Regions from separate parts of the Candidatus Agathobaculum pullicola genome, predicted to be linked through region 2. Evidence: riboswitches for the same ligand, from Rfam matches in the RefSeq annotation. Region 2 holds a riboswitch; the other holds the start of a gene.

Region 1 (5,960 bases), on a different contig from region 2:
AAGCAGCACAAACAGGAACAGCAGCGCAGGTAGATTGGTATTCTTTTTCATACCGCCACCTCCCGCCGCAGCAGAGCAATCAACTGCTCGCGCAAAGCAAGCATCTTTGGTTCGGTCAGACACGCACGAGTGCGCGGATACGGCGCAGGTACTTCAAACGAGACCAGACGTTGGATTGGCGTTTCCTCGACTACCAGCACACGGCTGGACAGGAAGATCGCCTCTTCCACATCATGCGTAATAAACAGCACCGTTTTGTGATCGCTTTCCCACTGGTCAAGCAGCCACTCCTGCATCGCAATGCGCGTCAAAAAATCCAGCGCAGAAAATGGCTCGTCCAGCAGCAAGAGCTCAGAGCCAGTCAGCAACGTGCGCGCAAAAGCCGCGCGCTGCCGCATACCGCCGGATAGCTCGTCCGGCCGCTTATCGCCCCAGCCGGACAGGCCGACGTGCGCCAAGGTCTCGTCCGCACGCTGCGCCATCTGCGCACGGCTGATGCCGCCCTGAATCTCCATAGGCAGGTACAGGTTATCCCGCACCGAACGCCATGGAAACAGCAGATCGCGCTGCGGCATGTAGCCGCAGTAGCCGCGCCGTCCGTCGATTTTTTGTCCGCCGACCAGAATATCGCCCGACTTTTTGGACAAAAGCTGATTGGTCAAGCGAAAAATAGTCGATTTACCGCAACCGGACGGGCCGATCACCGACACAAACTCTCCCGATGCAATATGAAACGACAGGCCGTCGATGATGTTGAAATCCTCGCTCTCATATTGAAATACGACGTTTTGAAACTCAAGCATTGCCTTACATCGCCTCGTTCCACGCCATATTCCAAAACATTGCCTCGTAGCGCGAGCAGGCGACAAAAATGTCAATCAGCCGCAGAAGCTGCGCTTCAGTATAATCCGCGCTCAGACGCTCCATCAGTGCAATCAAGCGCTGATTTTCCGCAGCGTAGCTTTCGCTGGCGTAGCCACGGACCCACTCTCCATAAAAATCGTGGTTTTCTGCATCCGGATAATTTTTGACAATCCACTTTGCTATGTACTCATAGCTAATCGCGCATGACAGCACCGCCGCCATGATTTCCGCCGGGCCTTCCTCAGCCGCGACCGCACGCATGTATGCGGTGTAGGACTGGTTGCTCAGCGAGGGCTTGACGGACTCTGCCTGCGCCTCCGTGATACCCAGCCGCGTCATATAACCGCGATGGATTTCCATTTCGCCGTTTAGAATGTTGGCCACATAAGATGCGTAGGTACGCATCACCTCAGGCTCACGAGACTTGACCACGCCCTGCGCGAACACCTTGGCGTAATCGAACAGATACAGGTAATCCTGCAACAGATAGAAACGGAATTTGTTTACAGCAAGGCTGCCGTCTGCAATGCCCCGGACAAATGGATGGGTCAAATAACCCTCCCATATTTCCCGGGACGCGTCAAGCAGTCTCTCGGTTGTTTGGTTTTTTTTCAAAGTGGTACCCCCAATGAATGACTTAGACTGACGGCGGATTGCCGGCAGCACTTGTTGTGATTTTGCTTAAATTAGTTGAATTTGATGTGCGTTTGCCAGATCGTCCGCAGCCAGTAGGCTGACCGCATCAATCAGGCGTGTGCGAAAGGAAGCGGTGCCCTCCATCTCTTTACGCACGCGCACTTGCGCTTGCTCTCCGCAACGATTCATCACCTCCGCCGCCGCTACCGCGGCCTGAAAAAGCATATTTGGATTCGCGCCGCAATACAGCGCGGTCAGCGACGTGAGCATGCAGCCGGCACCGGTAATCCGGCTCATCAGTTCACTGCCGCCCCGCAGTACCGCGGTGCGTTGTCCATCGGTTATCAGGTCTATCATACCGGTCAGCATGACGACCGTTCCAGTCTGCCGGCTGAATTGACGCAGCCACGCAGCAGATTCGACAAGATTTTGCTCAGTCACGCGGTCAAGCGCATTCACTTCTACGCCAGCGGCATTTTCCTGTCCCGCCGCAAGTGCGCGAATCTCGGAAGCGTTGCCGCGAATGACCGACACCAGTCCCTCTTTCAGCAGCCGACCGCACATTTCGCTGCGCAAGCGGCTTGCCCCGGCAGCAACCGGATCGAGTACAACCGGATGTCCCAGCCGCTTGGCTGCATGCGCAGCCAGCAGCATCGCTTCCTGCGCGCGCAGCGCACCCATGTTGAGCGCAAGCGCATCAGCATATGCCGTAATTTCCTCAACCTCACGCTCATCCTGCGCCATGATGGCCGTGCCACCCGCTGCAAGAATGATGTTTACGCAATCGTTGATGGTTACGTTATTGGTAATCGAGTGCACCATCGGTCTGACTGACTGAGTATGCGCTACGATCTGTTTCAGACTTTCCGTCACCGCAGCGCCCCCTCCAGCTCACGAAATACCTGTGTACGCTTGAGCGCTGCCAATACTAAAACAGAAATTGCAGCACCTACTGCAGTCGACACCAGAAAGGATGGCACAAAGGCAAAGAGTGCCGCGGCCTTGTTATTCATCAGCACCGCCGCAATCGGATAAGACGCGATACCTCCCAGAATACCTGTACCAACCACTTCACCGATATATGCGACAGGAAGCTTTTGCCACAGTTTATAGGCAAGACCGCACAGCAGCGCACCGATCATCGACCCGGGAAACGCCAGCAAGCTGCCCAGACCCAGCAGATTGCGGATCAGCGAGGCGACAAACGCCATGCCGAAAGCATACCACGGGCCAAGGAGCACCGCGCCCAGCACGTTGACCATGTGCTGTATGGGCGAACACTTCGCACCCATCACCGGGATAACAAACAGGCTGCCAACCACGGCCACCGCAACCAGCAGCCCGGCAATCGTCAGTTTGCGAATGGATTTTGTCTGCATAATGGTTCACCCCTCCGGAAACATACGGCAAAAATGGTTGAGCGGTCCACAGCCGTTTCCAAAACCGGGCGCATGACGGATAGCGTCAGTGACATAGGACTTGGCACGCGACACCGCTTCGGGAATATCATATCCCAGCGCCAAATTGGACGCAATTGCCGAGGACAACGTGCAGCCCGTGCCATGCGTACTGGTGGTGTCCAGCTGCGCGATCTCGTAGCGGTGGAAGTTTACGCCGTCATACAGTACATCCACCGCGCCTGCCATGTTCTTGCCGCCCTTGACCAGCACGTTGCGGCAGCCCTTCGCATAGATACGGCGCGCCGCCTCCTCCATATCCGCAGGCTTTTCAATCTGCATGTCCGCAATGTATTGTGCCTCAGGGATATTGGGTGTCAGAATATCTGCATACGGCAGCACTGTCTCAATCAGTGTGCCGACTGAAGCAGGGTCCATGAGTGCGTCTCCGTTTTTGGCAAACATCACAGGGTCAATGACCACATGCTGCGGCCGATACTGCGCGAGTTTTCCCGCAACCGCTTTCATGCACGCGGGCGAGGACAGCATACCAATCTTGACTGCGTCCGGTACAATATCCTCGAAAACTGCATCGATCTGTTCCTCAATCATCTTGGGGCTAACATCCTGAATATCAATCACGCGCGCTGTGTTTTCCGCCACCACCGACACAATCACGCTCATGCCAAATATACCGTGCGCCGCCATCGTTTTCAAATCTGCCTGCACCCCCGCGCCGCCTGAGCAGTCCGAGCCTGCAATGGTAAGCACTTTCTTCATTTCCGTTTCCTCCTGTCATTTCTGCATGAAAAAAAGGACATCCCTGTCAGGATGTCCTTTCGCGTCCGAAAATGACCGCATACGCATGCGGTTTCATCTTGTTCCAGCATCCCTACGTTGGCATTATCCAAATCAGGTAAGGTCGAGGTCGAAACCTCCTCTCAGCCTCCCACGGAAGCTCCCTTGCTTTATATTAAGTTAGCACTTGTTGGAACATTTGTCAAGCGTTCTGTCCGCATACAGCTGTATATGTCGCGTCATCCACCGCTTCCAGCCATTCATTTCTTCCATTTTCACCAGGCACCTCTACTGCCAGATGTGAGAACCAGCTATCCGGTGCAGCGCCGTGCCAATGCTTCACACCCACAGGGATATTGACCGTGTCCCCCGGATGCAGCTCGACCGCAGGCTTTCCCCATTCCTGGTAATAGCCCTTTCCAGCCACACAGACGAGAGTCTGCCCACCCCCCTTGTCGGCGTGATGAATATGCCAGTTGTTGCGGCAGCCCGGTTCAAAAGTCACGTTAAAAATACCAATCTGCTCGGTAGAGACTGGCGCGAGATAGCTCTGTCCGACAAAATACTGTGCATACGCATCGTTTGGCTGACCGATGGGGAACACCATTTCATTTTGATGTGCAGCTTTGCCGTCAACCGTCTCTTCTTCTTCTGCTGCCCAAACCTCTTTTGCCATACGAAACGCTGCCCATGCCTTAGGCCATCCTGCATAAAATGCGGCGTGCGTCAAAATTTCTGCAATTTCCATGCGGGTGATACCATTCTGCTTCGCCGTAATCAGGTGATACTGGAATGAAGAATCCACCAGACCTTGCGCCATCAGGCACACGATCGTTACCAGCGAACGGTCGCGCAGGGAGAGCTTATCTTCTCTGCTCCATACCTGCCCAAATAACACATCATCATTGAGTTCGGCAAACTTAGGGGCAAAGGCCCCCAACGAATCCCGTCCTGCCGTCTGTTTGACCGCCATAGTAATACGCTTCCCTTCTTGTTATATTCTACTTCCCATTTCAAACGCAGTTTGCAGCATCGGATGACCTTCAATTTCCCCGGCATCCGTCACACCGCCTGCAAACACACTGCCTGCCAGACGTGCTTTTTCAAAGCAGCTGATCCACCCCTGCAAACCATGTACTGCGCCTTCCGGCGTTTCCGGGCCATCGTCTGCTGCTGCCGTCAATAAATAGACATCCCGGAAGGTATAGTCTGCGGGAAACAGCGGATTTGCCCGATCCAACATGGTTTTCATCTGTCCGCTCATGCCATAGTAATAAATCGGCGTTGAAAATACCAATATGTCCGCAGCTCCCATTTGCTGCGCGATTGTATCCGCATCATCGCGGATGACACAACGCATGGTTTGCTGGCAGGCCAAACATCCCCGGCAAAACCCAATATTTTTTTCGCATAGATAAACTGTTTCCACCTGATGACCCGCCTGCAGCGCACCTTTCGCAAACGCCTCTGCAAGGCGATTGGAATTTCCGTTTCTACGCGGACTCGTTGCCACAATCAATACTTTTTTGCTCATTTCTGTCCCTCCATCATATATATTACTTGCTATTTCTCCCCCATTCGTTTCGGCCAATTCCTCATCTTCTTCTTTTCTCTTTTATTATAAAAAGAAATTCATCCAATAGCAAATACTTATCTTTTTCGCTTTTTCATGCTTGACAAGTATAAATATTATCGGTACACTGTTTGCAGCTATCTCCAATATACCTATCGTAAAGCGAGGCGGAACATGGAACTTCGGATTTTGGAATATTTTTTGGCTGTCACACAGGAGCAAAGCATTTCAGCTGCCGCTGAGTACCTGAATCTAACGCAGCCTACCATCTCACGACAGCTGAAGGATTTAGAAGAGGAGCTCGGCAAGCAGCTTCTGGTGCGCGGCAAACGAAATCACAAAATCGGTCTGACCGAAGAAGGCCGCCTTTTTCGCAAGCGTGCGCAGGAAATTGTCGATCTGGTTCAAAAAACCGAAAACGAAATTCGTCAGTCCGGTCATGGAATGGCCGGCGACATCTTCATTGGCGCCGGTGAAACGGACTCGCTGCGTGCTATTGCCCGGGTAGCACATCAAATTCAGAATGAATACCCGGACGTACACTTTCATATTGTCAGCGGCGATGGACAGGATCTGATAGACCGGCTGGACAAAGGGCTTTTCGACTTTGGTTTGCTGCTCGGCACAACCGACTCCTCTAAATATGAACAATTGGCTCTGCCCATGCTGGATCATTGGGGGGTTTTGATGCG
Region 2 (5,960 bases):
GGCTCCGCCGGACGTTCGTGTACGGACGATGAGGTGCGGCTGGTCGCCATCCACGAGGACGGCAGTCACGCCGAGCCCGAGGAAACCGTGCCGCACGACGGCAAAACGCCGGGCGAAATCATCATCTCCTCGCCCGCCAAGAGCGCGTTCTGCTACTTTAACAATCCCGAGATGACCGCACAGAAGTTCTACAAGGGCTGGCTATACACGGGTGACGTAGGCGTGTGGGACGAAAATGAGTTTATCACTGTGTCCGGCCGCAAGGATGACATGATTGTGTCCGCGGGCGAGAACATCTACCCCACCCAGATTGAAGCGGTACTCAACGAACACCCCAAGGTCGCGGAAAGCGCGGTCATCGGCGTGCCGGATAAGCTGCGCGGCGAGGTAGTCGCGGCCTATGTTGTTCCGTCGGATGACACCCTGAGCGTGGCAGAACTCAAGGACTATTGCGTGCACAGCCCGATGCTGTCCTCCTACAAGTGGCCCCGCATTTATCACATTGTTGACGAGTTGCCACATACGGCAACCGGCAAGCTGATGCACTATAAGCTGCGTCAGCAGGTGCAGGAATCACAATAAAGACAGCCCGAGTGAATCGTCCCGGCTTGTGTAAACAGCTCCCCCAAGCTGGAACTTATTCCGTTTGATACAGAGCGGTGCATCGTCAGATGCCCGCTCTTATTTTTGGGCTGAAGTATTTTTTGACACAACAATACCCCCTCTACCATTGACAGCTTTGTTTTTTCTGGCTTTTCTGAAGGACGCATAGCACGTTAATGGGCAGCAAGCCCTTTCGGTTGCTTAACAATCAGGGCCGGCATGGTAGCGCTGATTCGCAGACTTTGCATGCTCACGGCTTTTTTTGTTCTTTCGGTTCGCCTTTTTTGTCTTTCCGCACCGAGTTGGCAAACATCACCGAACGGTTTCCAAACCGCTGCCGCAATGCGTCCACGGTCTTATCCAGCTCACGCTGCTTCTGCCGCGTCTGCGCCTGCTGCGGACCATCAAATAGAGAAAGCTGTTCGCAGGCTTGATTTTCCGGCAGCAGGTTGGCGGCCGTAACCGACAGCAGCCGCACCGGCTTATCCATCGCCCAATGCGCGCGCAGCAGCGCAAGCGACGTTTCAAACAGCACGCGGGTGGAATTGGTTGGCTGCTCGAGTGTCACTTGCCGTGAGCGGTTGTGAAACGCCGGGTCCCGAATGCCGATCTGCACGGTTTGGCACACCATCCCGCGCGCCCGCAGGCGGCGGCCGACGTTATCGCACAGCGCGGTCAATCCCATGCGGCATGCCTCTTCCCCCACCAGATTATGTGCAAAGGTCATGCCGTTGCCCACGCTCTTGACCTCGCGCTCGGCATAAAACGAGCGCACCGGCTCGTCATCCTCGCCACGGGCATAGCGCAGCAGCATATCGCCCTGCTTGCCGAAAATGCTATGCAGAAATACCGGTTCACAGGCCGCTAAGTCGCCAATCGTGTGTATGCCCAGCCCGTCGAGCCGCGCGGCGGCGCGCCTGCCAACATACAGCAACGCATTGGCCGGCAGCGGCCAGACGCGCTCCCGGAAGTTCTCACGCGAAAAGACGGTCGTCGCATCCGGTTTCTTGTAGTCGCTGCCCAGCTTGGCAAACGCGCGATTGAACGACACGCCCACCGAAATCGTCAGCCCGATTTCCTCGCGCATGCGGCGGCGCAGCTCGTCCGCGATTTGCTCACCCGTGCCGAACAGGTGCATCGAACCGGTCACGTCCAGAAAGGACTCGTCAATGCCGAATGGGTCGACCAAATCCGTGTATTGCAGGTACAGCTCGTTGCAGCGGCGCGAATACTTGACGTATTCCTCACGGTGCGGCGCAACCAGCCGCAAATCGGGGCATTTTCGTTTTGCCTGCCAGATGGTTTCCGCCGTCTGCACCCCGAATGTCTTGGCCTTTTCGTTTTTGGCAAGGATGATGCCGTGGCGGCTTTCCGGATCGCCGCAGACCGCACTCGGCCCATCGGCCAGCGTCGGGTCGAGCAAGGTCTCTACCGATGCGTAAAACGAATTACAGTCGCAATGCAAAATGGTACGCTCCACACGGCTTCCCTCCAATCGAACATTTGTTTTCTTTTATTGTAGCAGAGAATTTGCGCCTTGACAACCTCTTTCCACCGGTCTATACTGGATTTGCAAGCAAGGGTGCCGTGATGAGCGGCTGAGAGGGCGAGAGCCTAACCTTTTGAACCTGTTGGTTAGCACCATCGTAGGGAAGCTGTCGCATCGCAAAAACTCAATGCCCCGGTTTTGCCGCATGGTGAAACCGGGGTATTTTTATTGCCTGAAAGAAGGGATTTTATGAAGATAAACGGCGAAATATACACCTGTTCCCCGGACATGACTGTTCTGTCTCTTCTGGAACAGCGCGGACACGACCCACAGCGCGTCGCGGTCGAGCGCAACGGACAAATTGTGCCGCGCGCACGGTTTTCACAAGAGGCGCTGCACGAGGACGATGTGATTGAAATTGTGCAATTCGTCGGCGGAGGCTGAAACCATGTATCTGACGAAAGAAGAACTGCACGCCGCGCTCGTCGAGCGGCACGGCGCGGACATCCAGCAAAAGCTCGACCACGCTTCGGTCGGCATCGCGGGGCTGGGCGGCCTCGGCTCTAACATCGCCGTGCATCTGGCGCGGCTGGGTGTGGGACGGCTGGTGCTGGTCGATTTCGATACGGTGGCGGTAAGCAACCTCAACCGACAGCACTACACGATGAAGGACATCGGTATCCCCAAGACGCTGGCCTTGCTCGAGCAGCTCGAAGCTATCAACCCCTATCTGCAATACGACCCACACACCGAACGCATCATCCCGGCCAATGCCGCGCGCCTGTTTGCCGGCTGCGATGTAGTCTGCGAAGCATTCGACCGCGCCGACCAGAAAGCCATGCTGATTGAAACACTACTCTCTGAACTGCCGGACACCCCCATTGTGTCGGGCAACGGCATGGCAGGCTATGGCTCGACCAACCAGATGCGCACCAAGCGCCGTTTCGGGCAGCTGTACGTCTGCGGAGACGGAACCAGCGACATCGCGGACGGCGTTGGCCTGATGGCGCCGCGCGTCGCCGTCTGCGCTGCGCAGCAGGCCACCATGGTGCTGCGGCTGCTGCTCGGACATACCGACCCATAAACGTAAGATATCCAGATATGATAAAAAGGAGAACAGAAAAACAATGGAAGATAAGCTGATTCTGGGCGGGCATGAATTCACTTCCCGCTTTATTCTGGGCTCGGGTAAATATTCGCTCGATTTAATCAACGCCGCCGTACACCATGCAGGCGCGCAGATCATCACGCTCGCACTGCGCCGCGCCAATGAAGGCGGCACGGCGAACATCCTCGATTACATCCCCAAGGGCGTAACCTTGCTGCCCAATACCTCGGGCGCGCGCAACGCGGACGAGGCCGTGCGCATCGCGCGGCTCGCGCGTGAAGTCGGCTGCGGCGACTTTGTCAAAATCGAGATCATGCGCGACAGCAAATATCTGCTGCCGGACAACCAGGAAACCATCCGCGCGACCGAAATCCTCGCAAAAGAGGGCTTTGTCGTCATGCCGTATATGTATCCCGACCTGAATGTAGCGCGCGATTTGGTGAGCGCAGGCGCGGCCTGCGTGATGCCGCTCGGCGCGCCCATCGGTACCAACAAGGGACTTGCCACGCGCGAGTTTATTCAAATCCTGATTAACGAGATTGACCTGCCGATCATCGTAGACGCGGGCATCGGCCGCCCGTCGCAGGCCTGCGAAGCCATGGAAATGGGCGCGGCGGCTGTGATGGCCAATACCGCAATCGCCACGGCGGGCGATATTCCTGCGATGGCCGAGGCATTCAAAAAAGCGATTGAGGCCGGCCGCACGGCGTATCTCGCAGGACTCGGCCGCGTGCGCGACAGCGCGGCGGCCTCCTCCCCGCTGACCGGCTTTTTGCACGACTAAGGCACCTCCTCTGGGGTGGCAGCCGCCCTTGCTGTTCTAACCAGCAAACCGGGCGGCAAGCGCAAACCGGAACCCTGCTTTGCGCGCGCAGCGCGCCCTCAAGGGAAAGTGGATGATTCACAAGAAGGAGAAAACCGCAGGTTGTCCCCTTCTTGTGCGCCCGCCGCGCGCAGCGGCATTGCCCGCACCGCCTTGTGGGGAGCACAAAACAAGAAAGGAGTATTGTCATGTATGAACCAAAGCCGGAGGTTATCTCCGCAAAATATATCACCGCCGAAACCGACCACATGGCCTACCAGCCCGGCATGGACAACATCGGCTCGGACATTCAGGACGAGGTTATCGCCCGCATGAACGCCTACGATGCAGATTGCTACACTTCGGCTGACGTGCAGCGCGCTTTAAACCGCGATGTACTCCAGCCCGAGGACTTTGCAGCACTCCTCTCCCCCGCCGCCGCGCCCTTCCTCGAACAGATGGCGCAACGCGCGCAGATGGAGACACGCAAGCATTTCGGCAATTCGGTGCAGATGTTCACGCCGCTGTACATCGCCAACTATTGCGAAAATTACTGTATCTACTGCGGCTTCAACTGCCACAACAAAATCCGCCGCGCCAAGCTCGACATGGATGAAATCGAACGGGAGCTTCAGGCCATCGCCGCAACCGGTTTGCAGGAAATCCTGCTGCTGACCGGCGAAAGCCGCACAATGTCGCCCGTGGAATACATTGGTGAAGCGGTCAAGCTCGCGCGCCAGCACTTCCGCGTCATCGGCGTCGAAATTTACCCGGTCAACGTCAGCGAATACGCTTACCTGCACGAGTGCGGTGTGGATTACGTCACCGTTTTTCAGGAAACCTACGATGCGGACAAATACCAAACGCTGCATCTGGGCGGGCACAAGCGCATTTTTCCCTACCGTCTGAACGCGCAGGAGCGCGCCCTGATGGGCGGCATGCGCGGCGTAGGCTTTGCGGCGCTTCTGGGCCTGTCCGACTTCCGCAAGGACGCCTTTGCCACCGGTCTGCACGCTTATCTCCTCCAGCGCAAGTATCCGCACGCGGAAATCGCCTTTTCCTGCCCGCGTCTGCGTCCGATTATCAACAATGACACCATCAATCCCAAGGACGTACACGAGCCGCAGCTATTACAGGTCGTGTGCGCCTATCGTCTCTTCATGCCGTTCGCATCCATCACCATCTCGACACGCGAGCGCGCGGGTTTCCGCGACCACATCATCGGCCTTGCCGCGACCAAGATTTCGGCGGGCGTGGACGTCGGCATCGGCGGCCACTCGGGCGAGGACAAGGGCGACGAGCAGTTTGAGATTTCGGACGACCGCTCGGTCGACGAGGTCTATCAGGCCATTAAGGCCCACGGCTTACAGCCTGTCATGGCGGACTACCTGTATGTATGACAATCCCCCGGCAAGTGCGGCACTCCTCTCCCCACCGCTTTGCCCCGCAGAATGAACAGGAGCCGGACGCATATGCGTCCGGCTCCTGCTATATGTTCCACAGCAGCGCAAAGACCACGCGCAACAGCGCACCCGCTGCCGCCAGCAACAGACACACCGCAAACGGTACGCGACAGGCGCGCAGCGAATACCGTCCCATTGCCTCCCCGCTCTGCCACACCATTGAGCAGGCGGCGAGCAGCGCAGGCACACCCAGCATCGCGGGCAGCGCCGCCATGCCAAGGGACAGCAGCGCCCCTTCCTCCTGCCCCAGCCCGACCGCCATCGTCAGCGCCAGCACAAAGCCGCGCGCGGCTACCACAGCGGACAGGAACAGTGGTGCCGGGCGCAGCAGCGCACACAGCGGCGCGAGCACAATCCACAGCAGCGCGCACAACATGCTTTTCAGTGCCTGTCCCGGCAGCTGCGCCAGAAACGCTGTCAGCTCTACCGCGCTGTCCCCTTCGCTGGCGCGCAGGCCGGTCAGTCCTCCCGCTACCGCACCGCACAAAAACATTG

What was found. A riboswitch is a leader RNA that binds a small molecule or an ion and turns the genes downstream of it on or off. The one in region 2 is predicted to bind thiamine pyrophosphate.
Region 1: another riboswitch for thiamine pyrophosphate. It lies ahead of thiD (bifunctional hydroxymethylpyrimidine kinase/phosphomethylpyrimidine kinase); the one in region 2 lies ahead of thiS (sulfur carrier protein ThiS).

The regions. Positions count from the first base shown of each region.
Region 1 covers NZ_JBQKJP010000013.1:11,817-17,776, forward strand. Annotated here, with positions in the region: gene ACTQ3V_RS06540 (ABC transporter permease) at 1-51, opposite strand, end outside; gene ACTQ3V_RS06545 (ABC transporter ATP-binding protein) at 48-803, opposite strand; gene tenA (thiaminase II) at 808-1,479, opposite strand; gene thiM (hydroxyethylthiazole kinase) at 1,546-2,373, opposite strand; gene thiW (energy coupling factor transporter S component ThiW) at 2,370-2,879, opposite strand; gene thiD (bifunctional hydroxymethylpyrimidine kinase/phosphomethylpyrimidine kinase) at 2,886-3,677, opposite strand; TPP riboswitch at 3,769-3,872, opposite strand; gene ACTQ3V_RS06570 (carboxymuconolactone decarboxylase family protein) at 3,898-4,668, opposite strand; gene ACTQ3V_RS06575 (flavodoxin family protein) at 4,690-5,229, opposite strand; gene ACTQ3V_RS06580 (LysR family transcriptional regulator) at 5,443-5,960, shown strand, end outside.
Region 2 covers NZ_JBQKJP010000014.1:32,713-38,672, reverse strand. Annotated here, with positions in the region: gene ACTQ3V_RS06965 (class I adenylate-forming enzyme family protein) at 1-582, shown strand, start outside; gene dinB (DNA polymerase IV) at 854-2,083, opposite strand; TPP riboswitch at 2,172-2,274, shown strand; gene thiS (sulfur carrier protein ThiS) at 2,342-2,536, shown strand; gene thiF (sulfur carrier protein ThiS adenylyltransferase ThiF) at 2,541-3,176, shown strand; gene ACTQ3V_RS06945 (thiazole synthase) at 3,220-3,984, shown strand; gene thiH (2-iminoacetate synthase ThiH) at 4,212-5,402, shown strand; gene ACTQ3V_RS06935 (hypothetical protein) at 5,491-5,960, opposite strand, start outside.